DNA from 4 places in the Glutamicibacter sp. TV12E genome. Region 4 is predicted to be linked to each of the others. Evidence: riboswitches for the same ligand, from Rfam matches in the RefSeq annotation. Region 4 holds a riboswitch; each other region holds the start of a gene.

Region 1 (7,113 bases), 1.1 Mb from region 4:
CTGCCTGCAGCTATTCATCTGGTTTGTTGGCCAGGTGTTTGTGGCCAGCTTCGAAGTGGCCCGCCTGGCCATCTTCCGGGGAAAGAAGACCCGCAGCGGCGTCATTGCGGTTCCCCTGCGCACCGACTCGGATCTGATCGTGACAACGGTTGGCCATGTGCTGACCCTGATCCCGGGATCCTTCGTCATTGACGTGGACCGCAGTTCATCAACGCTGTACTTGCACTACATCAATATCGAATCAAGGCAGGATATGGACCGTGCCCGTGAAGCCGTGCGCGACATTGAACGCCGGATGATCATGGCCATCGGCAGCCGGGATGAGTTCGACGCGATCAAGCACGAATGCGGACCGAACCTGATGCGAATGAAGGGCAAAAAATGATGGAAATCGTGATGTGGATTTGCGGCATCATGCTGGGCTTGGCCACCGTTGCCTGTGTAATCCGCGTGGCCAAGGGCCCGTCGATTCTCGACCGCGTTCTCGCACTGGACGTGATGCTGCTGATCATCTCCGTGGCGCTGTGCCTGGAGATGGTCTACAACCGGCACACCGACTACCTGCTCTTCGTCATTGCCGCTTGCACGTTGGGCTTCATCGGCTCGGTCACCGTTTCGCGCTACGTTTCTGACCAGAGGAATGCCTGATGGAGATGTTCGTGGATATTCTCGTGGCAGTACTGCTGATTGCCGGTTGCCTCATGTCACTGATTGCCGGTATTGGCCTGCTGACCTTTCCCGACATGCTCACCCGCATGCATGCCGCAACCAAGCCCCAGGTCCTCGGGTTCTTGCTGGTCTTCACCGGGCTGGCGATTCAGCTGCGCAGCTGGGCTGTGGTTCCCGTGCTCTTCTTGGCATGGGGAATGCAGTTGTTGACCGCACCGGTCTCGGCTCATATGATCGGGCGCTCCGGCTACCGCACCAAGCACGCTGCCAAGGACTCGCTCTATGCCGATGAGCTCAAGCAGATTGTGGACAAGACCAGCAGTGCCCCGCCCACCGGAACCTTCGATGCAACCTCGGGTGCAACCGGAAAATCTGAAGACTAGGACAACAACACAGCACGGGCATCCCGCCGACGGCGGGATGCCCGTGCTGTGTGCGCTACTTGCTAAAGCGTGCGACTACCTTGTTGCTACCGCGGTCTGCCAGCACCTGAATGGTGGCTGCCACGATGGCCGAGAAGATCGCAAATCCGAGAGCCTGGCGCAGCGAAGCCTCGGCGGCTTCTTCGCTTCCCTTACGGGGTGCCTTGTTTCCGGTGAAACCCTTCCACAGCTGGTCAACCAGCTTGCTGCCGACAAAACCGGCGCCAATGGAAATACCCGTGGTGGCAAGTTTCTGCACTGTATTCATTTTGCCCTCGTTTCAACGTCGTGACTTATCGTTCCTCTGCCCAGCATACCTGCGGTATGGTAGGTGGGCAGTAATTTTCCGACAGGGGAGCGTCAGACTTCGAAACTGGAGTCGCAAGACGCTGAGAGTGCGATAGATCGCAGACCCTCGAACCTGCTCCGGCTAGTACCGGCGAAGGAAGTCGAGCATCTCGGATGCGGACCGGGACCATTGTGCCCTGAATCCGTACATCTCCCCTCCTTGATATAGGAGGACCACCAATGAAGCAATCAGCAGCAAATCAGCGTTCTGGCTGGCGCGTCGTAGACATCGTCACTGCATCGGTCATCGCAGTCGCCTCGGGCGTCATCTTCTGGGCCTGGGGCGCAGGCTATGGGCTGTTCTCGCTGGCCTTTGCGGCCTTCCCTCCCGCGGCAGCACTGCTCACCGGCGTTTGGCTCTTCCCCGCGGTGCTTGGCGCGCTGATTATCCGCAAGCCCGGCGCGGCCCTGTATTGCGAGCTGCTGGCAGCGGTGGTCGAAGCGCTGCTCGGTTCGCATTATGGCCTGACCGTGCTGCTGTCCGGCCTGGTCCAAGGCCTGGGTGCCGAAGTGGTCTTTGCCGCGTTCCGCTACCGCAAGTGGAATTTGGGCGTGGCATTGCTTGCCGGGCTCTTCTCTGGACTTTTCGCCGGTATTTCCGAGGCCTACATCATGGCCTACTACGTTGAATACACCCCGGCGCTGAAGCTGTTCCACGTGATCGCTACCGGTGTCTCCGGGCTGATTGTTGCAGGCCTGCTGTCCTGGCTGGCAACCCGTGGCCTGGCCAAGACCGGCGCGTTGAGCGCTTTGGCCAGCCGCCGGGCACACCTTGAATCCGGAAAACTGGCCGCGAAATGAGTTCGATGGCCAACACCGGTGCCACGGCACAAACTCGGCGAGGCATCGAGATCATTGCTCGAGGTTTTTGCTGGCAGCACCCGGAACGCTCGCAACCTGCCATCTCGGCATTTGACGTGCAGATCAACTCCGGCGAAAAGGTGCTGCTAATCGGCCCGTCCGGGGCAGGCAAGTCAACCTTGCTCCATGCCCTGGCCGGACTGCTGGAAGTCGATGGGGCCGAGCAGATCGCCGGTCAACTGCTCATCGACGGGTCAGACGCCTTCGCCCGGGAACACCCGGTGGGGCTGATGCAGCAGGACCCGGAGACCCAGGTGGTGCAAAGCCGGGTCGCCGACGACGTGGCCTTTGGCGCCGAAAACCTGGCGGTGGATCCGGCCATCATCCGCCAGAGAATTCCCGAGGCCCTGGACGCGGTGGGGCTGGGCATGCTGCCCATGGACCACCGCACCCAGGAACTGTCCGGCGGGCAAAAGCAGCGCCTGGCCCTGGCCGGAATCCTGGCCATGCAGCCTGGGCTGATGCTGCTTGATGAACCCACCGCCAACGTCGACCCGGAAGGCATCGGGCCATTGCGCGATGCGGTGCTCAACGCCGCCCGGCTCAGCGGCGCCACGCTGATCGTGGTCGAGCACCGGCTGGATGCGTGGGCAGAACATATGGATCGAGTCATCGTCCTCGAACCAGGCGGCGGCATCGCCCACGACCTGGACCCGCAGCGGCTCATTGACGATGAAGACCTGCGTGCAGAGCTTTCGGAGGCCGGAGTGTGGGTGCCAGGCTATTCGCCACAGGTCCGACCGGCGAGCCCCCGGCCCGGGGCGCTGCTTCTGGAAGCCGCCGAGCTGGTCAGCGCCCGCAGCGGGCAAGCGCCCCGGACCCAAACGGTGAATCTGGCGGTGAGCGCTGGAACGGCGACGGTTATCCGCGGCGAGAATGGCGCCGGGAAATCCACCTTGGCACTGACCTTGGGCGGTTTGCTGGAACCGGCACAGGGAGCCTTGCAGGCTTCCGACGCGCTGGCCAACGGCCTGGGGAAATCACCATTCAGCTGGCGGGCAGGAGCCCTGATCGGCCGGATAGGGTCGGTGTTCCAGGAACCCGAACACCAATTTGTCACCCAGAGCGTGCGCGAAGAATTGGCTTTTGCGCCGCTGCGGGCCAAGGCAAGCGGCGGCCACGAGCTGAAGTACGAAGCGCAGCAGGTTGATGCCCTGGTCGAGTCGCTGCTGCAGCGTTTGGGCTTGCAGCATCTGGCCGAAGCTAATCCCTTTACTCTTTCGGGAGGGGAGAAACGCCGGTTGTCGGTGGGCACCGTGTTGGCCGCGGCCCCCGATGTGCTGATCCTGGACGAACCAACCTTCGGACAGGACGCCAGGACATGGCGGGAGCTTGCCGGATTGCTCGTGGAGCAATTGGAGCAGGACACCGCGATTATCGCAGTGACTCACGACGAGCATTTGGCCAGCGTTCTGGGGGCCCGGGAGGTTCACCTGACCGCTGTCGCGAATCAGGAGCCCGTGGTCGCCAGGGGCCCGGTCCTCGACGCTCCGGTGGGCCACAGCTGGCTGGCGAAGATCAATCCCTTGGCCAAGCTGGGTGCGGTGGCAGCAGCCACCTTGCCCCTGATTACCACCTTGGACTGGGTTTCGGCGCTGGTGGTCGTTGCTGCGACCATCCTGGCCTTCCCCTTGGCGGGCTTGAGCCCGGCAAGATTCTTCAAGCGGGCTTGGCCCCTGCTGATCGCCGGGGTGGTGGCCGCTTGGGGCATTGCCCTGGTGGGGCAGGACAGCGGGGCCGTGTATGCGCAGCTGGGGATCTTCAGCATTACCGAGGGCTCGGTCCACGGCGGTATCGCCACCGGCTTGAGGGCCTTCGCCTTGGCGCTTCCATGCATTTTGCTGCTGGCAACCACTAATCCCAGCGATTTGGGCGGGGCGTTGTCGCAGCAGTTGCGTGTTCCGCACCGTTTTGTGCTCGGAGCGCTGGCCGGCATGCGCCTGCTGGGGCTGATGGTGGAAGAATTCGCCACTCTCGGGCTGGCTCGGCGGGCGCGCGGGGTGGGCAGCTTCGGCACCGTTGCCCAGCGCATCGGCGCGAAGCTGGGCCAGTGCCTGGCCCTGCTGGTCCAGGCCCTTCGCCGGGCCGGACGGCTGGCGGTCACCATGGAAGCCAAGGGCTTCGGCATCGGGCAGCGCACCTGGATTCGCACGGCCACCTTCACCAGCAAGGATGCCGCGGTGCTGTTGGCGGGCATCGTGCTGGGCACCCTGGCTGTAGGTGCGGCCGTGCTGGCCGGCACCTACAACTTGGTCTGGGGCTAGCGGATCGCCTCGCTGAGGGCGCTGAGCTCTTCATGGAGCTCGGCGTCCAAGCGCAATGGCTTGGCGTCGATGGTGCGCACCGGGGTGAGCAGGCGGATGGAAGAAACCAGCCAGACGCCGTCTGCCTGGTAGAGGTCCTCGGGACGCAATGGGCCGTAGCCCAGGTCCCAGCCATCCTGGGCTGCCGCATCAAAAATGGCGCTCTGCGTGGTTCCCGGCAGGATGCCTGTTTCCAGCATCGGGGTCAGCAGGCGCTTGGTCTCGCCATCGCGCTGGGCCACCAACACGGTAGAGGTTGGCGCTTCGAGCACGATGCCGTCGGCCGAGGTGAAAATGACGTCGTGGGCTCCGTGCTTGCGGGCATAGCGCAGGGCCGCCATGTTCACGGAGTAGGACAGGGTTTTGGCACCCATCATCAGCCACGGCGCGCGTTCGGCGAGTTTCGAGTCGTAACCGCGGTCCAGCAGCAACACGTCGACACCGGTCTCGCGCTGTTCCTTGCCCAATGCCGGGGCCGGAGTGACGGTGACCCAGCAGATGGCTGGATCCTCATCGTGCTCGCCGCGGGCTGCAACGAGCTTGACCACTGCTTCTTCGGCCCCGCCGGTGGCATCAAAGTCGGCGACTGCTGTATCCACCGCCGCGTACCAGCTGCGCGCATCGGGGATGACCAGATCGGCCACCTCGGCCGAGGTGGCCAGGCGGGCCAAGTGGGCCTCGATTTTTCGGACAGCCTGGTTGGTGTAGAGCATCGATTCGAAGACACCGTCACCGCGGGTGACTCCCTGCGCGGTGACCAGAAGCTGGGGTGCAGAAATATCGGCCAAGTAGCCTGCCGGATAGGCCGGATCCAAGAATACTAGTGAGCTCATACCTACAGATTATCGAACCCATGCCACTTCCGTGGCCTTTCTTCTGAATGGTGTTCAGACAAGGCGAAGAATCTTAGATAAGCTGGGCGGAGGCATTTGAGCTGCCTGACGCAGATCAGAGCCGAAAATAGCGTCGATCATCGTGCATTGCCAAGGGGGTGCTTGAGTGTTGCCAAGCAATGAAGTGCTGGTGCAAATCGGTGGCGTGCTGTGGAGCATCCTGGTCGCTATCGAACTCGCGGTTCGCTACTTCATGATCGGCATCGTCCCCGGCAATCGACGCCCGACGACGGCCATGGCCTGGTTGCTTGCGATCTTCTTCCTCCCCGTGGTCGGGCTGCTGGCCTACTGGCTGTTTGCCAATCCGCGCCTTTCTCGCCGACGCTTGGAAAAGCAGCAACGCGCCCATGCGCAGATCATGGATGCCACCAGGCATATGCAGATGCCGGAGGAATTCCATTCACAAGAAGAATGGGTTGAATCCGCGGTGATGCTCAACCGCAACCTCGGCGCGATGCCGTTGGAAGGCGGCAACAGTGTCGAGGTGATTTCCGACTACCGTTCCTCCATGGAGTCGATGCGCGAAGAAATCGACAAGGCGACCCGCTATGTCCACATCCAGTTCTACATCATGGGCGATGACGAAGAATATGTTGGACCGGTGCTCGACGCGCTGGAGCGGGCAGTCCAGCGCGGGGTGCACGTGCGCCTGCTCTTCGACCACCTGGGCACCTTGCGGGTCAAGGGCTATGGCGAACTGAAAAAACGGCTCAAGAAGTCGGGCATCAATTGGCGTCCTATGCTGCCCATCGACCTGATTGGCCGGCGCTGGCGCCGCCCGGACTTGCGCAACCACCGCAAGATCCTGGTGATCGACGGGGAAGTCGGCTTCACCGGAAGCCAGAACCTGATTGAGCCCGGCTACAAGCGCAAGTCCTCGCACAAGGTCGGGCGTGAATGGGTTGAAATGATGCTTCGCGTTGAAGGCCCATTGGTGCGCAGCCTGGACGTGACCTTTGCCATCGACTGGTGGCAAGAGGATGACGACCAAGAAGTGCTGATGGACATGAACGAGGCACGGCATCCGCTGGCTTATGAAGAGCGACCGGGCTCTACTCTGGCCCAGCTGCTTCCCAGCGGTCCGGGCTTTGGCACGGAAAATAACCTGCGCCTGTTCAATACGCTGATCTACTCGGCTTCGGAACGCCTGGAAATTACCAGCCCCTACTTTGTCCCCGACGATTCGCTGCTTTATGCGATCACCACGGCCGCGCAGCGCGGGGTGGAAGTGGAACTGTTCGTCTGTGAAGAAGGAGACCAGTTCCTGGTCCATCACGCGCAGCAGTCCTACTACCAGCAGCTGCTGGAAGCAGGCGTGCGCATCCACTGCTATCCCGCTCCGATGGTCTTGCATACCAAGTGCTTCACCGTGGACGATGACGTCGCCGTGGTGGGCTCCTCGAATATGGACATGCGCTCATTCAGCTTGAACATGGAAATTTCGGTCATGCTCCTGGGCAAGGACATGGTCGATGCCGTGAATGCGGTGCAGAACCATTACCGGGAGATTTCCTCGGAAATTACCCTGTCGCAGTGGCGCCGCCGCCCGCGCATGCAGCGCTGGATTGACAATGTGGCCCGCTTGACCGCTACCTTGCAGTAGCGGCCGGGAAGCTG
Region 2 (7,113 bases), 1.5 Mb from region 4:
CTCTTGCAAACCATCACGATGATGCCGGCATCGCGTGGTATTTGCGCATTCTCTCCTGCCAGCAATCGATCCAGTGGCACATGAACGCTGTGTGGAATCGCGGCGATCTCCCGCTCCCACGGCTCGCGCACATCAACGACGAGCACCTCGTTATCCCGTTGCATTGCAGCCAGCTCATGCACGCTCAAGCTGGCGAAAGGATCTTCAATGGCGCAAGCGACCGGCTGGTACTGGCCCAGCTGGACGACTCGCTCGCGCTGCGGGTCGGCGACAAATTCCAAGGACCGCACACTGGCAGCCAAGGCATCGTAGAGCCAGAGCTTGCCGCTGAGCGTGAGGCCAATACCTGTAATCAGCTTGAGCGCTTCGGTGCTCATTACCGAACCCACCACTCCGCACAGTGCTCCGAAGACACCGCCTTCGGCACAACTCGGAACCGAATCAGCATCCGGGATTTCCGGGAAGATATCCCGCAGCATCGGGCCGGTTCGCGGGTCAAAAACCGATACCTGGCCCGAAAACTGGAAGAGCGTGCCCCACACTAGCGGGGTCCCGGTGATTTCGGCTGCGTCGGAGGCGAGGTATCTCGTGGCGAAGTTGTCACTGCCATCAATGACAAGGTCGTAGGCGGCGAAAAGCTCCAGGGCGTTGTCTTCGCTGAGGCGCTGGTTGAGCGGGTCAATGACGACAGTGCTGTTGTGTTCGGCGGCCAGCCTCTGCACGGAATCGACTTTTGGCCGGCCGACATCGGATTCGCGATGCATGATCTGGCGCTGCAAGTTCGACAGCTCTACCGAGTCATCATCGAGTACGCCGATCCGGCCTACTCCGGCGGCAATCAGATAACTGGCGATGGGACTGCCCAGTCCCCCGGCGCCAATGATCAGGACCTTGGCGTTGATGATGCGCCGCTGGCCCTTTTCGCCTACCCCGGGCAAGGTCAAATGCCGTGAATAGCGGGCCAGCTGGCCCGGATAGATCCCTGCGGCAGGTTCGCAGAGCGGTTCGCGCAGCATTAGAATTCCCCGACCAAAGTTTGCATCATTCCCTCCGTGGGCGAGGATGCAAGTGCGGTATCGCGTCGTGGAATCCTGCCCGCCAAACGGGCCGCGCGGCCAGCTCGCACAGCGTCCCTCATGGCCGCGGCCATGAGCGGAGCGTTATGCGCGCGAGTCACGGCGCTGGCCAGCAGCACGGCATCGCAGCCTAGTTCCATGGCCAGTGCCGCATCGGAGGCTGTTCCCACCCCGGCATCCAGGATCACCGGAACATTGGCACGAGAAACAATGGTGGAAATATTGTGCGGGTTCAAAATTCCCAGTCCTGAACCGATTGGAGCGCCAGCAGGCATGATGGCTGCCACGCCGGAATCCTGGAGCCGCTGCGCCAGTGCAGGGTCATCATTCGTGTAGGCGAAGACCTGGAATCCATCGGCCACAAGCTGCTCGGTTGCCGAGTACAGTTCCAGCGGATCCGGCAGCAAGGTGTGCTCGTCGGCAATCACTTCAAGTTTGATCCAGTCCGTTTCCAAAGCTTCGCGGGCCAGCTGCGCGGTCAGTACCGCATCACGGGCGGTGAAACACCCTGCGGTATTAGGCAAAGGAATGACGTTGTTGCGCTGGAGCAACTCATAGACGTTGCCTGCCCCGGCGGCAGAGAAATGGCGGATGGCAACGGTGGTCAATTCCGTGCCAGAAATTGTGAGCGCGCTATCCAGCGTAGCTAAAGAGGTAGCCCCTCCGGTGCCCAGGATAAGCCGCGAAGAAAGGGTGCGCCCGGCGACGACAAAAGGATCGTTGTTGAGATCCAGCTCGGTGAATTCTTGCGATTCCATGCTTAGCCTCCCTGGGCTGCGGTAACGAGTTCTATGCTGTGCCCGTCTTCAAGTGCTTTGCTGTTCCAGCTGCTGCGGGGAATGACTGCGCCGTTCACGGCCGCGGCCACCCCGAGCTTGCTGCCGTCGACTGCTTTTGAATCTGCGTCGAGTTCCTTGCCGATTTGCGCGCTGATAAATTCGCGCAGGCTGGTACCGGCCTCCAGCTGAACTTGCTGGGAATTAAAAATGATGCTGATCGATGTCATCCGAATTGCTCCAGTGCGGCGGTTGCGGAAAGTGTTGAAAAACGTTGCGGATCAACGTCATTCAACAGTGGATTTCTTTTATTGTTTTCGGCGAGATCCGCAGTCAGTACGGATCCCAAGGGGCTGAGCAGCACCCCATGGCGCGAATAGCCAGTGGAGAGCACCAGCCCCGGGTCAATGCGCCCGATCAGCGGGCGGTCATCGGCGGTTGCCGGCCTTGGCCTGGCGATGACTTCGTTCAGTGAACAGTCGATAATTCCCGGGACAAGCCTGCGGGCGTTGTCGAGCAAGTTGTACATGGCGCCCACATTGACTTCCGGGTTCCGGTCTTCCCGAACGCTGGCACCGAGCACGAGGCTTCCGTCCTTGCGCGGAACCAGATACACGTTCTGGCGGTGGACAATGCCTCGAATAATCCTGGTCAGCAGGGCGGGGCCCGGCGGGCTTTGAATCCGCAGTATGTCGCCGTGAACCGGGCGCAATGGCAGCTTGGCCAGCCCTTTCACGGTGCCCAGCGCGGTGGCGATGATGGTTTGATCAGCTGCGAAAATTTTTCCTGAGGCCGTGCGAACGGCGCAGGTGCCTGATCCTTCAGTGATCAGCTCTTCGGCCTGCTCATGGACCAGGTCATTGTGAAAGTGCTGGAGCAGGATGCGCACGACGGAACGAGGATCGATCTGGTGGTCTTCAGCGCAGAGCACCGCCCCGGAAATATTGCTGGCCAAGGCTGGTTCCAAGGACCTGGCTTGGCTCGGCAGCAGTTTTGTGGCGGACAATCCCAATGAGTTCTGCAGCTCCACGAGATCGTGGAGCGCTTCGCGGTCGGCCGGTTCAGCCGCGACGACCAGGGTTGAGCTTTGCAGGTAGTCAGGGCGCACGCCCGTGGCCGCTTCCAGGCGATCAACGAACTGGGGGTAGCGAGCGCTGGACGCGGACAGCAGCTGGTGCAGGGGGCCTTGACCCCAGACCGTTTCGGCAGCTGGGGCCAGCATCCCGGCGGCTGCGTAGCTGGCGCCCTGGCCAGGTGCCGGGTCGATGATGGTGATGGTGTGGCCACGTGAACTGAGCTCGAATGCGGTGGCTAGGCCGATGATTCCGGAGCCAACAATGTTGACATGCACAGTGGCACGCTTCCTTCCTACGGCGGCATGACCCGCATCAGGTGTAGCGGTCGGCTCAGTGCCCTCTCAGCCTGGTCGATTTCAGGCTCCCGCGGAGTAATTGCGATTATAAGCATGAGGCAGCCCCGAAAAGCGAACTGCCGTTGACTTAGTCCCGTCATCTTTTGTGATGTACTTACCGACATGGCACAACAGGAATATCCCGCAGAATTGCCGGTCGATTCTCGACTGTTCAGAGCGGTTGCCGGTCTGGAACAGCTGCTGCTCACAGCCTCGATGCGTGGCAACCGAAAATTGCTTGGCGAAATCCTGCATGAGAACTTCTTCGAAATCGGCGCCAGCGGAAGAACATACGACAGGAACCAAGTCATAGAATTGCTGGCTACTGAAGATCCTTCCGCTGAGCGGTTGCGCGTTAGCGAGCCCTCGGCAATCCGGTTATCAGAAAACCTCATCCAGTTGCGCTGGAAGGCCAGCGGCCATCGCCCGGCACTTCGCAGCTCATTATGGTTCCGCGAGCAAGGCAAGTGGCAGATGCTGTTTCACCAAGGCACGCTCACAGGCCACGGCCCAAGCAAGCTCGCCGGGCCTGGCAGCGTCCGGGCAACAGGCGTTGCCGAGGAATTTGGCGTGAGGCAGCTCAGCGCCTTGGATGCCGGCTCCGTATACGAGGCGTTCATTTCCCATCCGGATATGCGGCGCCAAGGCGATGCCGATACGCCTGAAAAAGCACGGGCCTACGTAGACGCCCTGTTGTACGGCGAACAAAGCCAATTCCCGTTGGCGATCACCGCCAATGACCGGTTGATCGGGCTGGCTTGCGGGACGCTGGATCATTCAAATGCCAATGCATGGATTTGGTACTGGATGCATCAGGAGTATCGCGGTCGTTCGCTCACAACGAGGGCAGTTGCCACACTGGCGAATTATCTTTTTGATGATCTTGATTTCTACCGCCTGGAACTTGGCCTGCGCGCCAATAATCCCGGATCACGCAGCGTGGCCGAGAACAATGGTTTTCTGCGTGAAGGAACCGAGCGGGGCAAATTCCTTGTCGACGGTGAACGCATCGACGTCTACACCTACGCCCGGCTACGAACGGACCCGCCCGGCGCTGCAGCTCCGCTTCCACTTCGCCTGGCCTAGAGCGGGGCCCAGACGCAGAAACGTCGCGGGATCCTTGGTGGATTCCGCGACGCTCCTAATGTCCCCTTAGGTTCTGTCCGGGATGGTTATATGCCTGGCGACGTCGGCGGTGCCGGTGGTACCGAATCCGGGCCGTTGGAGCTCAGCTTGTCGGTATCGATCTTATTGAGTGTGCGAGCTGCTGCTTCGCGGCCGCCAAGCCCGAAGGCCAAGGCCGCTGCCAGAGCTGCGCCGATGACAATTGCGCCGAAGGCCATGTTGATGATCGAGTCCGCAATACCCATGTATTTCAGGCCCATTGCAACGAACAGTGCAATGGCCGTGTAGCGGATAATCTTCGACGCAGTGGTGTCGCCCATGAACTTGCCGATCACGTTAGCGACGACGAAGCCTGCGGCAACGATTGCTGCACCGAAGAGGATCTTGCCACCCAGTTCCAGAATCTCATTGAGGATATTGGTGATTGCCGGGAAGTTCAGCATCTGCGCTGCCATCACACCGAAGAACAGCACGATAGCAATCTTCACGATGCCCGCGATGATGCCCGATGCGCTCTTGCCTTCTGGAACAACGCCCCAGCCGGCAACGACGCGATCAGTGCCTACACCGTGCAGGGTGGATTCCAGCAGCTGTCCAACAAACTTTGCAATCAGGAAGCCAACTGCCAACAGCACCAGTGCCATGATGACCTGTGGGATGGCGGTGAAGACTAGCTGAAGCATTTGCTCAGCAGGCTGCGAAATGGCCGCGATTCCCAGGACCTGCAGTGCAGATATGGCAACAACCAGAAGGATCAAGGCGAAGACGATATTCGCGATGATATCGACGATTTTTGCTTGGGCCTCGCGAGACTGGACTTCATCCACCGGCTCATCCCCTGGAGTCAGCTTGCGGACCAGTCCGCTGAAGTCGACTGTTCCCAGGCCAGTGGTCAATAGCTGACGAACAATGTTTGCGATGACGTAGCCAATGAAGAAGATAAAGCCGGCGCCGATGAGGTTCGGGATGAATGCCATGATTCCGCCGAGCAGGCCCTGAACTGGCGTAAGAACTTCAGAAAGTGCAAAGACCTGAAGGATTGCGACGAGGCCAAAAAGCCAAACAATCAGTCCAGCGACCTTGCCAAGAGATTGGCCTATTTGAGCTCCGTCGTTTCCTTGCTTCTGCAGGAATTTCACCCTGGTCACTAGTTTGGCTGCAGCCCAGCGAACTATTCGCGCCACAAGCCACGTAATGATGAGAATGACCAGCGCAATGGCTACCTTTTGTAGCATTGACGCCCAGTCGATGTTGCCTAAGACGTTCTCAGTTTGCATGTCTGCTCCTTCAACGTAGGGACACCTTGACCCTACGATGAAGGACCAGCTCTGACTAGGGCAAAGAGTTGAATTTACAGCCTGATTCATTGTATTTACACAGCCCCAACTGCGAAAACAGCACCTTTTAGACTAGGATTCAACTAAAACCGCAGAAAGTAACCTTAAACACTACTGAAACGCAAAAAATTTGAAAGTTCTCAAATCGTCAATTCCGTGAATTTCCTTGGAGTGACTTGTAGTTTCTACTTTCCAGCGCTAGCTCACGAGTATAAAAGTTGAGCCTTAACTATTTATTCAGCAACTTCACTGACGACCGAAGCCCCGAGTTCGACCGTGCGTGAGACAGTGCAATATTTATCGTGCGACAACTTCACAATTCGCTCGACCATGCTGGCTGCTTTGCGGCCCTCTTCAGTATCAGGGAACTTCAAATCGAACCCGAGATGAATGTCATCCATGCGGCTGGCACCGCCTTCGGAAATCTTGTAGCCGCTGGCGCGCACATCAAATTTCTCTGGCTCGCTGCGACGAGTCGTCGCCACGTCAACATCAATTGACGAGCAGCCAGCAATAGCTGCGAGCATCAGCTCCACCGGTGTCAGCAGTCCATCACCCTGGCCAAATTCAACGCTTGCCCCTGTTGCAAGGCTGGTGGCTGTGTACTTGCTCGATTCGGTGCGCTGAACAATAACTTCACGAATTTCTCGGCTGTTTTCACTCATGAAACTATCGTGCCACGCTATCCACTCGCGAGATGTCATGGCGCCATAAAAGCCTCGGTGAAGACTCATTAACAGCTATTGGCATCTGCCGGAACCCGCAGCTTTGGAAAAACTCGATGGCAAGTGTCCGTTGCGCGTCCAAATGAACGCCAGCTTCAGGGCTATGTTCGATGATGTGGCTCAGGAGCAATCTGCCCACTCCATGGTGGCGATCAGCATGCCTCACCCAAAGAATTTCAATTTCCGAATCATTCCAAGCGGCGTAGCCCAGAATCCGATCGCCTTGTTGGGCAATTCGCACGTACAAAGTTTGCGAATATATGGATTCTAGAGCCGTAGCCACGGCATCGAGGTCATGTGCCGAGAGGAAATCATGGCGGCATTCAACAGAGCTTTTCCAGACATCTAACAAGTCCGGAACTTCATCGATGCTCGTCCATTCGCGAAGGACAATCGAGTCTTCCATAAGCTGTTTCCTGCTTTCGAACAACTAACCACCATGCTTGAAGGAAATCTAATCGCAGATCAGAATTTACTCAACAACTATTTTCAAGAATCAATCGGATTAGTAGTGGTGGATAGCGATGATCCAGGCGGCTACTTCGACAAAGGCAAACGCTGGACTCGTTCTGCCCAAGCCCGAATTTCATGCGCCACTAACGCCGGTTGTTCAATATGCACGTTGTGCCCAGCCGATTCAATAACTTTTAAATGCAAATCCGG
Region 3 (7,113 bases), 260 kb from region 4:
AATGCGAGCCGGCTCTGGCCGATCAGCAGCGCAGTGAGCACCCTGAAATCACTCCGGGCTATCACATGAATAAAAAGCATTGGAATTCCATCCGCGCTGGTCTGGACCCGGAATTGCTGCAGGAACTTATTGAAGATTCCTACGATCTTGTGGTCGACGGCATGCCACGACGGGATAAGGAATACATTCAATTGCAAGACACCATTAGCCAATCGGTCCTAGACTAGAACCATGTACTTCATCGTTGTTAAATATCAGGTAAAGCCAGAAAACACCGAGAATTTCATGGACCACGTTGCAGAGTTCACCCAGGCCACCCGCGCCGAAGAAGGTAACCTCTGGTTCGACTGGTCCGTGAGCGTGGAAGACCCCAACGAATTCGTTCTCGTCGAGGCTTTCCGCGACGACGAGGCAGCTTCTGCCCACGTTAACTCCGCGCACTTCGCAGCGGGCATTGAATCCATGCGCCCGCTGCTGGTCTCTACCCCGAAGATCGTCTCGCGCAAGGTTGAAGGCGAAGGCTGGGACACCATGGGCGAACTAGTGATTGACTAGTTTTTACAGCAACTAAGGGAAGGAACCGCGAGATCATTCTCGCGGTTCCTTCCCTTATTTCGTTCCGTCGGTTTAGCGTCCGGCCTTGTTGCCGAAGCGGCGAATCAACAGCAAGACGATGCCCACGAGGACAACGATGCCTGCGGCAATGCCGATCCAGCTGGCGCTGAATCCGGTGTCTGCCAAGTCTTGGCTATCCTGCTGCTTCGAATCATCCGAGGAATCATCTTCGGAATCCGAAGTTGGCTCAGCGCTCGGATCCGAATCAGTGGTCGGTGCTGGCGATTCAGTTTCAGAGCTATCGTCTTCGGTTGGCGAAGGAGTAGGTTCCGGGTCATCGCTTGGCGAAGGAGTTGGCTCCTGGGCCTGGGCAACGACTGAGAAGTCCACGGCGATATCTTCGTGCTGCACCTGCGAGACCACTAGCTGGTAGTCGCCCGGCTCCACGGAGCTGTCAACTGGGAGCTGGAACGAAGTGGTTCCCGAAGCATCAGCTGCCGGAATATCAGAGACCTTGGTGGCACCCTCAAATGCGGAAGCCGAAATCTGGGCTCCTTCTTCCAGACCCGATACCGTGACGTTCACGGTTTCGCCCGCCTTCACTTCGGTGGCGTCCAGGTCAACGGTAGCCCAATCAGTGCCGGCGAGCACTGCTCGGCCCAGCGGAGATGGGGACACCACGTCATGGGCCTTGAAGAAGTTCACGGTCGCCTCCAGATCAACCTGGCCCGAATCGGCGTGGTCAGTGCCTTCAGCGAAGGCGGTGAAGTTATCGCCACCGGTAGCCAGGAACGCGTTGGCAGCAACGCGGAAGGTTGCCGACTCGTCCAGGAGTTCACCGTTGAAGGTGATCTCCTGGACGTGCTCGCCCGCAGGCGCATCCTCGATGTAGGTGTAGGACAGGCCCTCTGAAATGCCGAGGTGCAGCTTGTTGCGCTCCGAGCCTTCAGGCTGCCATTGCTGTTCCAGCGCCTCACGGATTTGCGCGCCGGTCAGATCGAAAGTGATCAGGGTATTGGCAAAAGGCTGAACTTCTGCTGCCTCTTGATAGGTCACCGTGCCGTCTTCGCCATAGAGCAGGTCCGAACGCAGGCCTCCAGGGTTCATGAAGGCAATCTGTGCTGGCTCACCGGCAAAATCGTCATTAGAAGTAGCCCACAGGTGTACGTCGGCTACGGTGTTGCCCAACGTGGATTCAACACCGCGGTCTTCACCTGGAACCTCACCGCCGCGCAAGATATCTTCCGAGATTTCACCGACTTTTACGCTGCCAACAACTTCAGCTTCTTTTTCGGCTTCGGCAACGATCTTTGCAACGGCTGGATTCGCTTCGTAGTTAGCGATCCACTGGCCGTCTGCAGATTTGCTAGCGAGTGGCAAACGGGTGCTGGAAGCCTGCACGACCTCACCGGTGGCTGGATCAACGTCGAGGCTGACTTTGCCTAGCGTGGTGCCATACTGGTGCGACTGGATGACTGGACGCTCGCCGTCAGGACCGGCAATGTCGCAGTTATAGGAAGAGTGGGTGTGACCCGAGAAAATGGCGTCGATCTCGCCACTGGCCTCGCGGATCAAGTCCCCGTAGGACGTGGCTTCACCAGCGACGGCAGCACAGTCGGTATTGGCCGAGCCGTTGTGGGTCAGCAACACGATAACGTCCGCTTCTCCGTTCGCGTCGTCACCGTCGCTGAGCTGCTTGGCTACGCGATTAGCCGCCTCGACTTCACTGCCAAAGTCCAAACCGGAGATTCCGCTAGGGGAGACCAGTGATGGAACATCTTCGGTGACGGTGCCAATGAACCCTACGGAGAGTCCACCGGTTTCACGAATTGCATATTCTTTGAGTGCTGGGGTTTTGGTGCCGGCCTGGTAAACGTTGGCACCCAGTGCAAAATCCTCGCCGGACTGGCCGGTGGCTGCAGCAAAGCGTTCGGCGACTCGCGTGGTCAGGTCTTCAAAGCCCTTGTCGAACTCGTGATTGCCCACGACGGAAACATCCAGCCCGGCTGCACCCAGCGCATCAATGGTTGGAGCGTCCTCTTGGGATGCGGAAGCAAAGGTCGAAGCCCCGATATTGTCGCCGGCCGATACGAACAACGTGTTTTCATTCTCGGCGCGCAGCTGGTCAACGGCTCCGGCGAGCACTGCAGCGCCGGCAGAGTCCCGATCGGCTGCAATGCGGCCGTGGAAGTCATTAATGCCAACTAGATCCAGAGTTACAGGATCAGCTGCTGGGGAAGCAGTGCTGATTGATTCCTCGGTGGGCGTTGCCTGCGCCAGGGCTGTTCCTGTGGCCATGAGCGAGAGGGTGGCCAAGGAGGCGAAACTGAGTTTTCTCATCTGCGTGAATGCAGACATGGGTACTCCTAAAAGTGACGGGTGTGACAAGACTAATGTCTATCGCATCTAGGTGAACCTGTCGATGCCTGCGGGTTAAATTGCTGTGCAGGGCCATGAGAACTAGCGGTTAAATAGTCGAAGCAACGCACCAGCCTGTGGTTGATGCGTTGCTTCGAAAAAACTTGATGCGGCTAGAGCCGTCGGTTGTGGCGTGTTTTGGTTGCTGTGACCGAGGAAGCTCCTACGATGGCACCGAGCATGAGCATGGCAGCCGCGATGAAGAAGACTGTGGACAGGATCCAGCAAGCCATGGCTGTGTCTCGATGCGCGGCGTTCAGGGCAAAACCAAAAAGGCACACGCTGGCAAGCAGCAAGAGCGCTCCCGACAACCGTGTCTTCATCATTGACCTTTGCAGCAGAAAATTTTGCCAACAATCACCACACATAATGGCTATTGGCTTGAGTAATATCCATACTGTCACAAATCCATCAATTTGACGATAGGTCTTAAGGAGGATCTTTCGCTGCGACTTTAGGCTAACTACACGCAGGTCTTCAGTGTGCGCTCGATGGCATCGTGTTCGCCCTTGGTCATCCAAGCCCCGTATTTCGCTTTGACCTGAGTCTGTCGTGAGACGTATTCGCAGCGGAAACTCTTGTTGGGCGGAAGCCATGATGCGGCGTCCTTGTCGCCTTTAGCCGCGTTGGTCGGCCCATCCGAGGCCATGAGGTTAAGCGGGTCATTGGCGAATTCGAAACGAGCTTCCTGGTCCCAGCGCTGTGCACCCTTTTGCCACGCATCTGACAAAGCAACAACGTGGTCAATCTGAACCGCGGTGCTTGTTTTCTGGCCCCGAACAAATTTGATGGTGGTGTTGGTATACGGGTCGTGGAAGGTTCCGCTGAGCACTACGCAAGGCTTCGACGCTGATTTGTATTTCACGTGTTCCAAGTCGCGAGCCAGGATGTCATTGCGGGCGTCGCAACCGTTGCGGTCCGGATCCTTCCATCCCTTGCTGAACTTTTCCCGTTCGTAGCCAGTCTTGGGGGCGCGGCCCTTCACGTCGATATCCGCGAGCAATTCAAGCGAGTCAGCGTAGCTGGCGCGTTGCCCCGCACTGTTGTAGGTAGTGTCAGCCTGTGCGTCGGGAACTCGATACTGCTCGATGGAATCAAGAGTTGAGCATCCAGTGAGGGCAAGGGATGAAGCGATGAGTGCAAATGAGATTGCGCGGCGCAGCAGCTGCATGCGGAAGTACGACTCCTAGGAAAGCGACAGTTGGCAAGGGGGTAGGCCCTTAGGAAACTATATGAAGTGGGGTGGACCATTTAGCCGCGTCTAGGCCGTGTTTTAGTGTGAGATCCGTGTGGGCCTGTGTAGTTGACCATTTCATGATCTGATAAAAATCATGGTTCTTTTGTTTGACATGCATTGTTTAAATCAGATTAATAACATAAGGTCGAGTAAACTATTTCATCCTCGTTCGTATTGGAGCGCTCATGAAGAGGAGCCTGACGCTGGCCCTGGTTGCGCTGCTCGGGCTTTGCTCCTGTACCACCCCAGTTTCGCAATTGAGGCTCCCGGAAGAACCTGCTCCCGAGACTACTCCGGGAGTCCTCGAAGAAGAGATAGCGGAAGACACTATCGAAAGTATCGATGGCATCGCGGAATTCTTCCCGCCGATGATCGCCTTTGCCGCTGCTATCAGAGGAGAAGGTGGGCTAGTCGGCTCACTAGAAGATCCGGGTGCGGAATTCTTTGAAGAGAACGGGTTCAGCTCTGGGTCGGGATCATCGAATACCTATCAGCTAAATGAGGCAGGGGATATTCAGACAGAGCCTCTGATCGTCTCTACCTCGGCGGGACAGAAAAATCTGCTCCAGTTCGCTTGCCAAGGAGTGGGATTCGTCCGTATCAAGGCTGTTAAAGATGACGAGGTTGTCGCCGAAGATTCCCTGCAGTGTGCGATCCCTGCTAACGATTTGAGCATGGAATTCACTGTTCCAGATGGCGGTGAAGTTTGGATTGTCCAAGAACCAAGTGCTGATACGCGCGGGGTTCATGAAGTAATGTTCTACAGCTAAGCCGTGCGTGTGCTACTAATGGGAGCAGTGACACGGGGTGCCGCAGGGCGGCTGAGAGAACACCCGTTGAACCTGATCCAGTTAGTACTGGCGAAGGGAATGTCCTGGATTCTGCGTATGTGTGCACCTGAAGTGCTTGAACCGTCCGCGTCTTTGGTCAAAATCCATTCGCCAACAGACGCCGTCAAGGAGTTCAAACAAGATGAGCACGGACACCCAATCACCAGCAACCCCCATTGCCCTTCCACTTGAAGAGCAGGTTATTCTTGTCACCGGCGGAGCCCGAGGGCTCGGTGCCGCCATCAGCAAGGCCTTCCTAGCTGCTGGAGCGAAAGTCGTCATCAATTACAGCACTTCGGAACAAGCAGCCAATGATCTCGTTGCGCTCTACCCGAACGATGCAGTAGCCATTAAGGCTGATGTTCGCAACGAATCTGCGCTCAAGTCGATGGTGGTTGAAGCCGAAGATCATTTTGGGCAGCCGGTGACTACTCTGGTGAACAATGCCTTGGTGGATTTCTCCTTTAACGGCGATGCCCGCTCCACCGCCGAAGCGATTTCGGCAACAGAGCTCAGCGCCCAGTTCGCCGGATCGGTGCTGGCTCCCGTGGCTGCCATCCAGGCTGTCCTGCCTGGAATGCGGCAAACAAGGTTTGGACGCATCATCAATATCGGCACTAACCTATTCCAGCACCCGGTGGTTCCGTACCATGACTACACCGCCACAAAAGCTGCGCTGCTGTCCCTGACCCGTACCTTCGCTGATGATCTTGGGCCTGAAGGAATCAACATCAACATGGTTTCTGGCGGGCTCTTGCGCACCACCGACGCCTCGGCTGCGACCCCCGAGGCAGTATTCGACTTGATTGCCTCGGGAACGCCATTGCGTCGAGTCACCACTCCAGCGGAACTGGCCGATACCGTCCTGTTTTTCGCTTCCCCGCTCTCACGTGGGGTGACAGGTCAGAACCTTATCGTGGATGGCGGGCTGGTGAAGGGATGAGCCAGAAGAAACAAGTACATCTGAATCTGTTCCTTTACGGCGTCGGGCACCACCAAGCGGCCTGGCGTGCTGAGGACTCGGCAGCCGAAGAGCTTCCCGGTACCCAGTACTACATTAAGCTGGCTCAGCTGGCTGAGAAGGGGCTGCTGGACGCGGTGTTCTTCGCCGATGGCCAAGCGGTGTCATCCTCAGCTGCGCAGGCCGGTCCCACCTGGTTCTTTGAGCCGGTGACGCTGTTGTCGGCGATCAGCCAATGCACCACGAATATCGGACTGGTCTGCACCATCTCGGCCAGCTTCTACTCTCCCTTCCACGCGGCACGCATGCTGGGCAGCTTGCAGCATTTGTCCAACGGGCGGGCCGGCATCAATGTGGTGACGAGCATGTGGGATACCGAAGCGCAGAACCATTCGCTCGCCGAACTGCCTGCGCACGCGCAGCGATATGGCAGAGCCGCAGAATTCATTGATGTCTTGCGCAAGTTGTGGGGATCCTATCCGCATCAAGCAGTCCAGATTGACCGTGGCGGAAACTTCACCGATACGCAATTGCTTCAAGAAATCAATCACGAAGACGAGCACTTCTCGGTGCGAGGTCCCTTGAATATGCCCAACTCAGTTCATGGCGAGCCTGTCATGTTCCAAGCAGGCTCCTCGCCAGCTGGCCGCGAACTGGCAGCAGCACACGCTGAAGCGATCTACTCGGTAGCAGCCGATCACCAGATGGCATCCGAATTCGCCCAAGACATTTCCGAACGCACCAGAGCTTCGCGTGGCTCGGATTACAGGGCGCTGATCATGCCCGGGCTGGTGACCTATGTGGGACGCACAGCAGAAGAAGCCAAAGCCAAGCAGCGTGCACTGAACGAGTTGCTGCCAACCGGGGACGCGCTGCGCCAGCTGGGAGTATTCCTGCAGCAGGACACCAGCCGCTGGCCTTTGGACGGACCTGTCCCGGACCTTCCGCCACTGGAAGAATTCACTGGCCCGGCCGGCCGATACACCACGATACTGCGGCTCATCGAGCTGCACCAGCCCACGGTTCGTGAACTACTCGGCTTGCTGGCTGCTGGCGGGGGCCACTGCACCATGGTGGGAACGCCGGAAATGATTGCCGATGAAATAGAACTC
Region 4 (7,113 bases):
TTCGATCTTCTTCTCGGTTTCCTCGCCGGCATTCATGCCCATGTCCCGGGTCAGCACGGTAGCTGCTTCAACGAAGCGGCCGCGCTCAACGAGGTAGCGGGGGGATTCGGGCAGGCGCAGCGAGAGCACGCCGTAGAGCACCGCTGGAACCAGCAGCGAGAGGTACATCCAGCGCCACGCCGCCAGGCCGAACCAGCCGGTGGCGTCGGCCGATCCCATGACGAAGACCAGCAGTGCGCTGACCAGGAAGGCCACGAAGATGCCCAGCACGATGGCCATCTGCTGCATGGTGCCCAGGCGTCCACGATGGGCTGCCGGGGAGACCTCGGCGATGTAGGCGGGAGCGATCACCGAAGCGAAGCCGACGCCTATGCCGCCAACGATGCGCCATACGATGAGGTCGGCGGCGCTGAAGCACAGACCGCAGCCGATGGCCGAGATGGCCAGGAGAATGGAGGCGAAGAGCATGGTGCGCACGCGTCCCACGCGTTCGGAGACCACACCTGCTACCCATGCGCCCAGAGCTGCGCCCAGCAAGGCGCAGGAAACAGTGAAACCGATAGTTACCGCGTTGAGCCCGAATTCGTGCTCGACAGCGTCTACGGTGCCGTTAACGATTGATGAGTCATATCCAAAAACGAACCCACCCAGTGCCGCCCCGAGGGCGATGAAGATGAGTCGCGCGGAGAGTTTTCCGTCTGATGTTGTCGCAGTCACAATCAGCCATGCTATCCGATTTGGCCGGGGCGGAAATCGGTAATTTTCAGTTTTTGGTGGGATAACAATCACATTTTGGAAGGAGTCCTTACAAGATTCACCCAGAATGCCTTTCGGGCCACCACGCCTCGTGCCTAACCAGCGGGGGATTGCATAAAAAAGACCGGCCGGTGCCACGAGCAAAGGCGCAGCACCGGCCAGCCGAAAAATTTTTTTAAAACTTTCAGGATTCGTCCGGGTTCTCGGCGAGGTCATTGCCGCGCAGCTTGGCCACCGCGCGCATCGAGTGGAACACCACCAAGGTGGCGATCGAGCCCAGTGCAATGCCGCCGAGCTGGAACTGGCCGAAGGAGATATCGCTGGTCACGGCAATCGCGATAATCAACCCGGTGCCTGCGGTCATCAAATTGATCGGATTGCCAAAGTCGACTTTCGCCTCGATCCACAAGCGTGCGCCAACAATGCCGATCATGCCGTACAGGACAATGCCCAGGCCGCCGATGACACCCACCGGAATTGTGCCTACCAAAGCGCCGAACTTCGGCAAGAAGGCCAATGCCATCGCCACGATGGCCGCCACCCAGTAGGCGGCGGTGGAGTACACGCGGGACGCGGCCATCACGCCAATGTTCTCGGCGTAGGTGGTGGTGGCCGAACCGCCACCGAGCCCGGCAACGACGCTGGCGGCGCCATCGGCCATCAACGCGCGGCCATTGAACTTCGAGAGGTCCCGCCCGGTCATCACGCCAACGGTGCGCACGTGCCCTATATTCTCGGCAATCAGGACGAACACGGCTGGCAGGAACATCAGCGCGGTATCAAAGTGGAAGGTTGGAGTGGTGAACTCAGGCAGGCCGACCCAGTCGGCAGCCTGGACAGCGCTGAAATCGACTTGGCCCTGGACCAAAGCCAACAGGTAGCCAAGGACCAGGCCCACCAGAATTGACAGGCGACCCAGCAGGCCCTTGAAGGCCACCGTGGCCAGCACCGTGAAGATCACCGTCAAAAAGGTGGTCAGCGGGAAATCGGTCATGGGCGCCAGGGTTGCACTGGCCAGGTTCAGGCCGATCAACGCAACGATCGTGCCCATGACCACCGGAGGCATCAAGGAGTGGATCCATCCGGTGCCGGTCACCTGGACAATCAGCCCCACCGCAAAAAGCAGCGCACCGGTCATCACGATGCCGCCCAGCGCGCCAGCCATGCTGTGCGACTGGGTGGTGGAGATGACCGGAGCGATCATCGCAAAGGACGAGCCGAGGTAGCTGGGGACCTTGTTTTTGGTCATCAGCAAGAAGACGATGGTGGCTAGGCCGGTGAACAGCAAGGTGGTGGTCACCGGGAAACCGGTCAGGGTCGGGACCAGGATGCTGGAGCCGAACATCGCCAGGATGTGCTGGGCGCCAATGGAAATGGTTTGCGGCCAGTGCAGCCGTTCTTCCGGGGCAACAACTTCGCCCGGGGTGATGGTCTTTCCGTTGCCGTGAATGCTCCAGCTCATGCAATCCTCCAGATCGTGGCCCGCGCGTTTCAGGCCGTAGAGAATTCTACTCGGTTCCGCCGTGCCTGATCGAAGAAGGCCACCTCGTGTTCGGAGGATCGCATGAAGGCCAGCCGCATCCGCTCGCGCAGATTGCCGTCGGCCTGCTTCCACGCGACGCGCACCATATCGATGGCGCGCTCGGTGGCCAGATCGAATTCCTCTGATGCATAGGTCACCAGCCACTGCTTGTACGGGTGTTCTGGATGGTTGGCCGAGGCCAGGCGCTTGCCGATGTCCTGGTAGAGCCAGTAGCACGGCAGGATTGCGGCGATCAGCTCCGCGTAGCTGCGCTTGGATGCGGCCAGATGGTTCACGTAGTTCAACGTGATGGCGCTGGGATTCGCGGTCCCTTCGGCCAGGTAGCTGCGATGCAGCTGCAGTTCGCCTTCCAGGATTTCCCTGGCGGAGCCGGCCCAGAAGCGTTGCGCGTCAAGATCCGGGGCTAATGCGCTGGCTTCGGCCAGCACCTGGGCATAGCGCTGCAGGTACAGCGCGTCTTGCGCCAAATAGTATTCAAAGTCCGCTGGGTCCAGCGTGCCGTCGGCCAGCTGGGCAATGAACTCCAGGTTGTCGATGGAGCCGCGCAGCTCGTGGATCTGCTGCCACCACTGGTCCATCGGATCAGCTTCGCTGAAGAAGTGGGCAAAGTGGTTCACCGGGCCATGCCCGCGGCCGACGTTGAGTTCATCGGCAGCGCCGATGGCGCGGAACAGATAGGCCTTGGCCTGTTCCAGGGCGCTGGCCCAGTCGCCGCCCGATGCGTAGAGCGTCGCCAAGGCGCTGGACAGGGTGCATCCGGTGCCGTGGGTGTTCTTGGTGTTGTGGCGCTGGTTGCTGAATTCGGCCAATACTCCCTGGGAGGAGACCAGCGCATCTGGACAGAGGTCCCCGGCCAGATGCCCGCCCTTGGCCAGGACCAGTGCATCATGCTTGGCGGCCAGCCGCTGGGCCTGTTCCAGGACCTGCGGCCAATCGGCCGCTGCCGGCTCACGCAGCAAGCTTGCCAACTCCAGCAGATTGGGCGTGATCACCGAAGCGCGGTCCAGCAAGGAATCGAGCACCGCCTCATCTTCCAAGAGCCGGTCCCCGCTGGTGGCTACCATGACCGGATCCAGTACCACCGGGGCATCCACGGTATCCAGCCATCCGTTGACGGCGCGGATGATCTCCTCGTTGGCCAGCATGCCAATTTTGATGGCATCGATCTGGACGTCGGCGCTGATCGCGTTGAGCTGAGCGAGCACAAACTCGCCATCGATGGCCTGTACCGCGCTGACACCTAGCGTGTTCTGCGCGGTCAGCGCGGTGATCACGCACATGCCGTAGCCGCCGTTGGCGGCAATGGCCTTCAGATCCGCTTGGATTCCTGCGCCACCGGAGGGGTCGGAGCCGGCAATGGAGAGAATGTTTTTCACTGCGCTGCCGCCCAAGCTGCCACCAGCTGCCCGCTGGCAGCTTGCGGGTCGTCGGCATTGCAGATGGCGCGGACCACGGCCAAACCGGCTCCGCCGCCAGCGCGGATGGCGCTGGCATCCTGCGCGGTGATCGCCCCGATGGCTACGCAGGGCAGGGAGGTCAGCGAGGCGGCGCGGGCAAAACCGTCCAGCCCAATCGGGGTTGGGTGGTCCTTTTTGGTTGGAGTGGCACGCACTGCGCCGACACCCAAGTAGTCGATCGCCTCGGCATCGAGGTTGGCCTGTGCCAGCTGGGCATCAGTGGAAGCGCTCAAGCCGATGGTGCCTTCGCCCATGACCTGGCGTGCCAGGCGCACCGGGATGTCCTTGTGGCCGATGTGGATTCCACTGACCGCTGCCCCGGCCGCGCGGGCCGCCAAGAACACGTCGATCCGGTCATTGATCAGCAGCTTCGCCTTGCCTTCGGTGAGGCGGGCCGCGGCGCAGGCCAGTTCGAAGAATTCGCGCGCGGTCTCGTCTTTGGCCCGCAGCTGGATCCACTCGATGCCGCCGGCCACCGCCCCTTCAATGACTTCCAGTGTGGTGCGTGGCATGCAGCTGGCGGTGTTGGCTACTAGGTATGCGCCGATATTATCCATGGTTCAATTCCTCGTACTTCAAATTCTGTAGTTCTTCAGGTTCCGTGGCGGCCAGGGCATCAAGGAAGGCCACGGCAAAACTCCCCGGACCGTTGCTTGCCGCCAGCGCCTTTTCTGCGGCGAGGCCATAGAATCCGTGGGCAGCGATGGCCGCGTCAAAGGGGTCCTCGTGCACCGCGAGCATGCCCGCGTTGAAGGCGCCCAGCGCGCATCCTCCACCGGTGATTCTGGTCAACCCGATCCCGTTGGTATGCACCAGCACGGTGCGCTTCGCGTTGATGATCGCGTCCGCTTCACCGGAGATGGCAACAACGCACCCGTGTTCCTTGGCCAATTCGCGTCCGGCATCCAGGGCTACCTGCACGGTATCTGCTGCATCAACACCTCGGCCGCTGGAATCTTTGCCCGCCAAGGCCAGGATTTCCGAGGCATTGCCGCGGATCAGGGCCGGACGCTGATGCACAATGCGTCGTGCGAAGTCGGTGCGCACCGAAAGAGCGCCCACGGCCACTGGATCCAATACCCAGGGGGTGCCAGCCGCGCTCGCCGAGAGGACCGCTTCCTCCATGGCAACCATTTGCTCGGTGCTTGGAGTGCCTAGATTCACCAGTACCGCGGAAGCCATGGCGGCAAACCCTCCGGCCTCTCCGGGCAGGTTGGTCATCGCCGGCGAAGCGCCGGAGGCAAGAAGGACATTGGCGGTGAAGTTGGTGACGACCGTGTTCGTCAGGCAAAAAACCAAGGGGGAGCGTTGCCGGTATTTTTGGGCAACGGTAGGCAGAGTCATGCGACATCCCTCCGCTAGCGTGAACTAGATCAGGTTCGACGGGTTTCATCTCAGTCGGCGTCTCCGACACCCCGTGTCACTGATTTAGAGAGTACGCAGAAGGGATGCACAGAACAAATCCTCAAGGTTTGCGTCGTGCCACCAACGCCTTGAGGGTCGCGGCGTCAACATGCTGCGCCGCCGCCAATTTCCACAGCTGGTCCACCGCGGCCACCAGATCTTCGTGGGTATCAACAGATCCGGGTCGTTCGCTCACTACGGTGCCGGCGCGGCGCCTCGAAGAAATCAGCCCTTCGGCTTCCAGCTCCTTATAGGCGCGAGCCACCGTTCCGGCTGCAACCCCCAAGTCCGTGGCCAGTGCGCGAACAGTCGGTAGTCTGGTGCCCGGCGACAACTCGCCAAGGTTGACGAGTGCGGCAATCTGCGAGCGGATCTGCTCATAGGGTGCGGTGGCTGCCTCAAGGTCCACACTGATCTGTGTGCTCATGCGGACGTTGACCCCTGCAAGGACTTGGCTTCGCTGGCCTTGGGGGGTTCCAGGAATATGACCGCCGGAATGCAGAAGATCATAACGGCAAGAAGATCTAGGCGGACCGGGAACTCGTAACCGACAACCAGCATGGCCGCGACGGCACTGGTGACCGCTCGCAGGGAACGCAGTTCCAATACCCTTCGGTACCAGATTTCTTCAGCGGTCGTAACGTTCCACGGGATAATGGCTCGACGCGTGAACCAGGTAAATCCTAGATGCGCGAGGACGAGCAGTACGACTAGGGCAATGACAACCACTTTGCTGGGCGCAACGAAACCCCATAAATAGTCCAACGGTGGAAAGAGCAAGAAGTACAAGCACGAGGCTATGAGCAATCCGGCGCAAATATACGGCCACATGGACAACTTTGCCGAATGCCTGGGAGCGGCAGAAATCTGCCGTGAAACAACGTACACGTACCCGAGGTAAAGCGCATTCAAGGCAAGGTAGAACACTGCGGCACCAGAGAAAAACACCAACATCCACGTCTCGCGCTCGCCGGTAGGCAACTTGTAGTCATCGATGACAGGCAAAAACGGCCATGCGATAAAAATGGCAACGAACATGAGCAGCGCTGTTGCGTATTGCAGGGAGAACAGCTGATCGCGCAGCCTGCTGAACCCGGTGCGTTTTGCCCGCGGAAGATTTTCAAAGTTCGTCGGCGGTCGCCAGAAAAGCATCAAGACCGAAATACCCAGGACAGCATAGTTCGCCGTCCAGTCCAGGTCGTTTCCGATCTTGTTCATGCTATCCATGTACTCGATCCCCGCACCTGAACCATCAATGTAGCGTGTGGACTCGTTGTGGAACCAGCGCGCTTTATAGTGCAGGGCCTCCCCAGCCTGTACCGCCAGCGATACGCCAACGGTGCGGTAAAGGCGGTTCAACCACGTGGTGCGCAACAGTCGGTTATTGTGCTCGGAAATGCCCGGAAGAGGACGACGCCTAAGGATGACAATGGAAGCTGCGATTGCAGCCAATGCGAGAATTCCGAAGCTCACGTAGAGGTAAGGCAGGATTTCTCCGGCAGCACGCAATCCGTCCTGCGAAGGATTGCTATAGGAATAATCATCGGCACTGATTTCAGTCTCTGGCACTGGTGCAATGGCTGCGACGTCTCGAACAGAGTAAACCGTCACGCAGGCCAGGATCAGAACAACCACCGTTGCCGCAACGAGTTTCTTGGGTATCGGGCTCGTCAAGGAACGTGGGGCAAGAGTTGCGGTGCGCAGCGGCTTCAACCTGCGTGGCCAGGTGTACTGGCTCGCGATATAGATGAAGGCGACCCACAAGCCAGGGGTGGCCGCTGATGCAATGCTCATCGCAACATCGAGATTGCTTTGATCGCCTATGGGCACGGCCACGGCTTCGCCGAACCAACTAGTTGAGGTAGTGGCAAAGTATCCGATGATTGCGCACCACAATGCGTGCTGTCGTGCGCTTCTGAGCAATTCACCGTTCTTAGCACGACCGAATGCCCG

The links. Region 4 has a riboswitch for thiamine pyrophosphate ahead of thiM (hydroxyethylthiazole kinase). Riboswitches for the same ligand answer to the same signal wherever they lie in the genome.
Region 1: linked by a shared signal. The riboswitch ahead of ACT7DV_RS10595 (ECF transporter S component) and the one ahead of thiM (hydroxyethylthiazole kinase) in region 4 are both predicted to bind thiamine pyrophosphate.
Region 2: linked by a shared signal. The riboswitch ahead of thiO (glycine oxidase ThiO) and the one ahead of thiM (hydroxyethylthiazole kinase) in region 4 are both predicted to bind thiamine pyrophosphate.
Region 3: linked by a shared signal. The riboswitch ahead of ACT7DV_RS04000 (3-oxoacyl-ACP reductase) and the one ahead of thiM (hydroxyethylthiazole kinase) in region 4 are both predicted to bind thiamine pyrophosphate.

What each region holds. Positions count from the first base shown of each region.
Region 1 covers NZ_JBQVVF010000001.1:2,263,606-2,270,718, forward strand. Annotated here, with positions in the region: gene ACT7DV_RS10575 (Na+/H+ antiporter subunit E) at 1-385, shown strand, start outside; gene ACT7DV_RS10580 (monovalent cation/H+ antiporter complex subunit F) at 382-648, shown strand; gene mnhG (monovalent cation/H(+) antiporter subunit G) at 648-1,052, shown strand; gene ACT7DV_RS10590 (DUF4235 domain-containing protein) at 1,108-1,359, opposite strand; TPP riboswitch at 1,433-1,556, shown strand; gene ACT7DV_RS10595 (ECF transporter S component) at 1,620-2,240, shown strand; gene ACT7DV_RS10600 (ATP-binding cassette domain-containing protein) at 2,237-4,564, shown strand; gene ACT7DV_RS10605 (aminodeoxychorismate lyase) at 4,561-5,436, opposite strand; gene cls (cardiolipin synthase) at 5,606-7,099, shown strand; gene ACT7DV_RS10615 (chorismate-binding protein) at 7,086-7,113, opposite strand, start outside.
Region 2 covers NZ_JBQVVF010000001.1:2,602,116-2,609,228, reverse strand. Annotated here, with positions in the region: gene ACT7DV_RS12305 (ThiF family adenylyltransferase) at 1-1,016, opposite strand, end outside; gene ACT7DV_RS12300 (thiazole synthase) at 1,016-1,834, opposite strand; gene thiS (sulfur carrier protein ThiS) at 1,837-2,082, opposite strand; gene thiO (glycine oxidase ThiO) at 2,079-3,203, opposite strand; TPP riboswitch at 3,201-3,306, opposite strand; gene ACT7DV_RS12285 (GNAT family N-acetyltransferase) at 3,387-4,349, shown strand; gene ACT7DV_RS12280 (mechanosensitive ion channel) at 4,436-5,665, opposite strand; gene ACT7DV_RS12275 (OsmC family protein) at 5,959-6,390, opposite strand; gene ACT7DV_RS12270 (GNAT family N-acetyltransferase) at 6,395-6,856, opposite strand; gene ACT7DV_RS12265 (alpha/beta fold hydrolase) at 6,988-7,113, opposite strand, start outside.
Region 3 covers NZ_JBQVVF010000001.1:878,371-885,483, reverse strand. Annotated here, with positions in the region: gene ACT7DV_RS04030 (MmcQ/YjbR family DNA-binding protein) at 1-227, shown strand, start outside; gene ACT7DV_RS04025 (putative quinol monooxygenase) at 232-555, shown strand; gene ACT7DV_RS04020 (5'-nucleotidase C-terminal domain-containing protein) at 628-2,913, opposite strand; gene ACT7DV_RS04015 (hypothetical protein) at 3,087-3,299, opposite strand; gene ACT7DV_RS04010 (HNH endonuclease family protein) at 3,437-4,144, opposite strand; gene ACT7DV_RS04005 (hypothetical protein) at 4,396-4,980, shown strand; TPP riboswitch at 5,004-5,097, shown strand; gene ACT7DV_RS04000 (3-oxoacyl-ACP reductase) at 5,183-5,983, shown strand; gene ACT7DV_RS03995 (NtaA/DmoA family FMN-dependent monooxygenase) at 5,980-7,113, shown strand, end outside.
Region 4 covers NZ_JBQVVF010000001.1:1,141,647-1,148,759, reverse strand. Annotated here, with positions in the region: gene ACT7DV_RS05275 (sugar porter family MFS transporter) at 1-717, opposite strand, end outside; gene ACT7DV_RS05270 (uracil-xanthine permease family protein) at 941-2,218, opposite strand; gene thiD (bifunctional hydroxymethylpyrimidine kinase/phosphomethylpyrimidine kinase) at 2,248-3,675, opposite strand; gene thiE (thiamine phosphate synthase) at 3,672-4,313, opposite strand; gene thiM (hydroxyethylthiazole kinase) at 4,306-5,100, opposite strand; TPP riboswitch at 5,090-5,184, opposite strand; gene ACT7DV_RS05250 (GntR family transcriptional regulator) at 5,222-5,587, opposite strand; gene ACT7DV_RS05245 (hypothetical protein) at 5,584-7,113, opposite strand, start outside.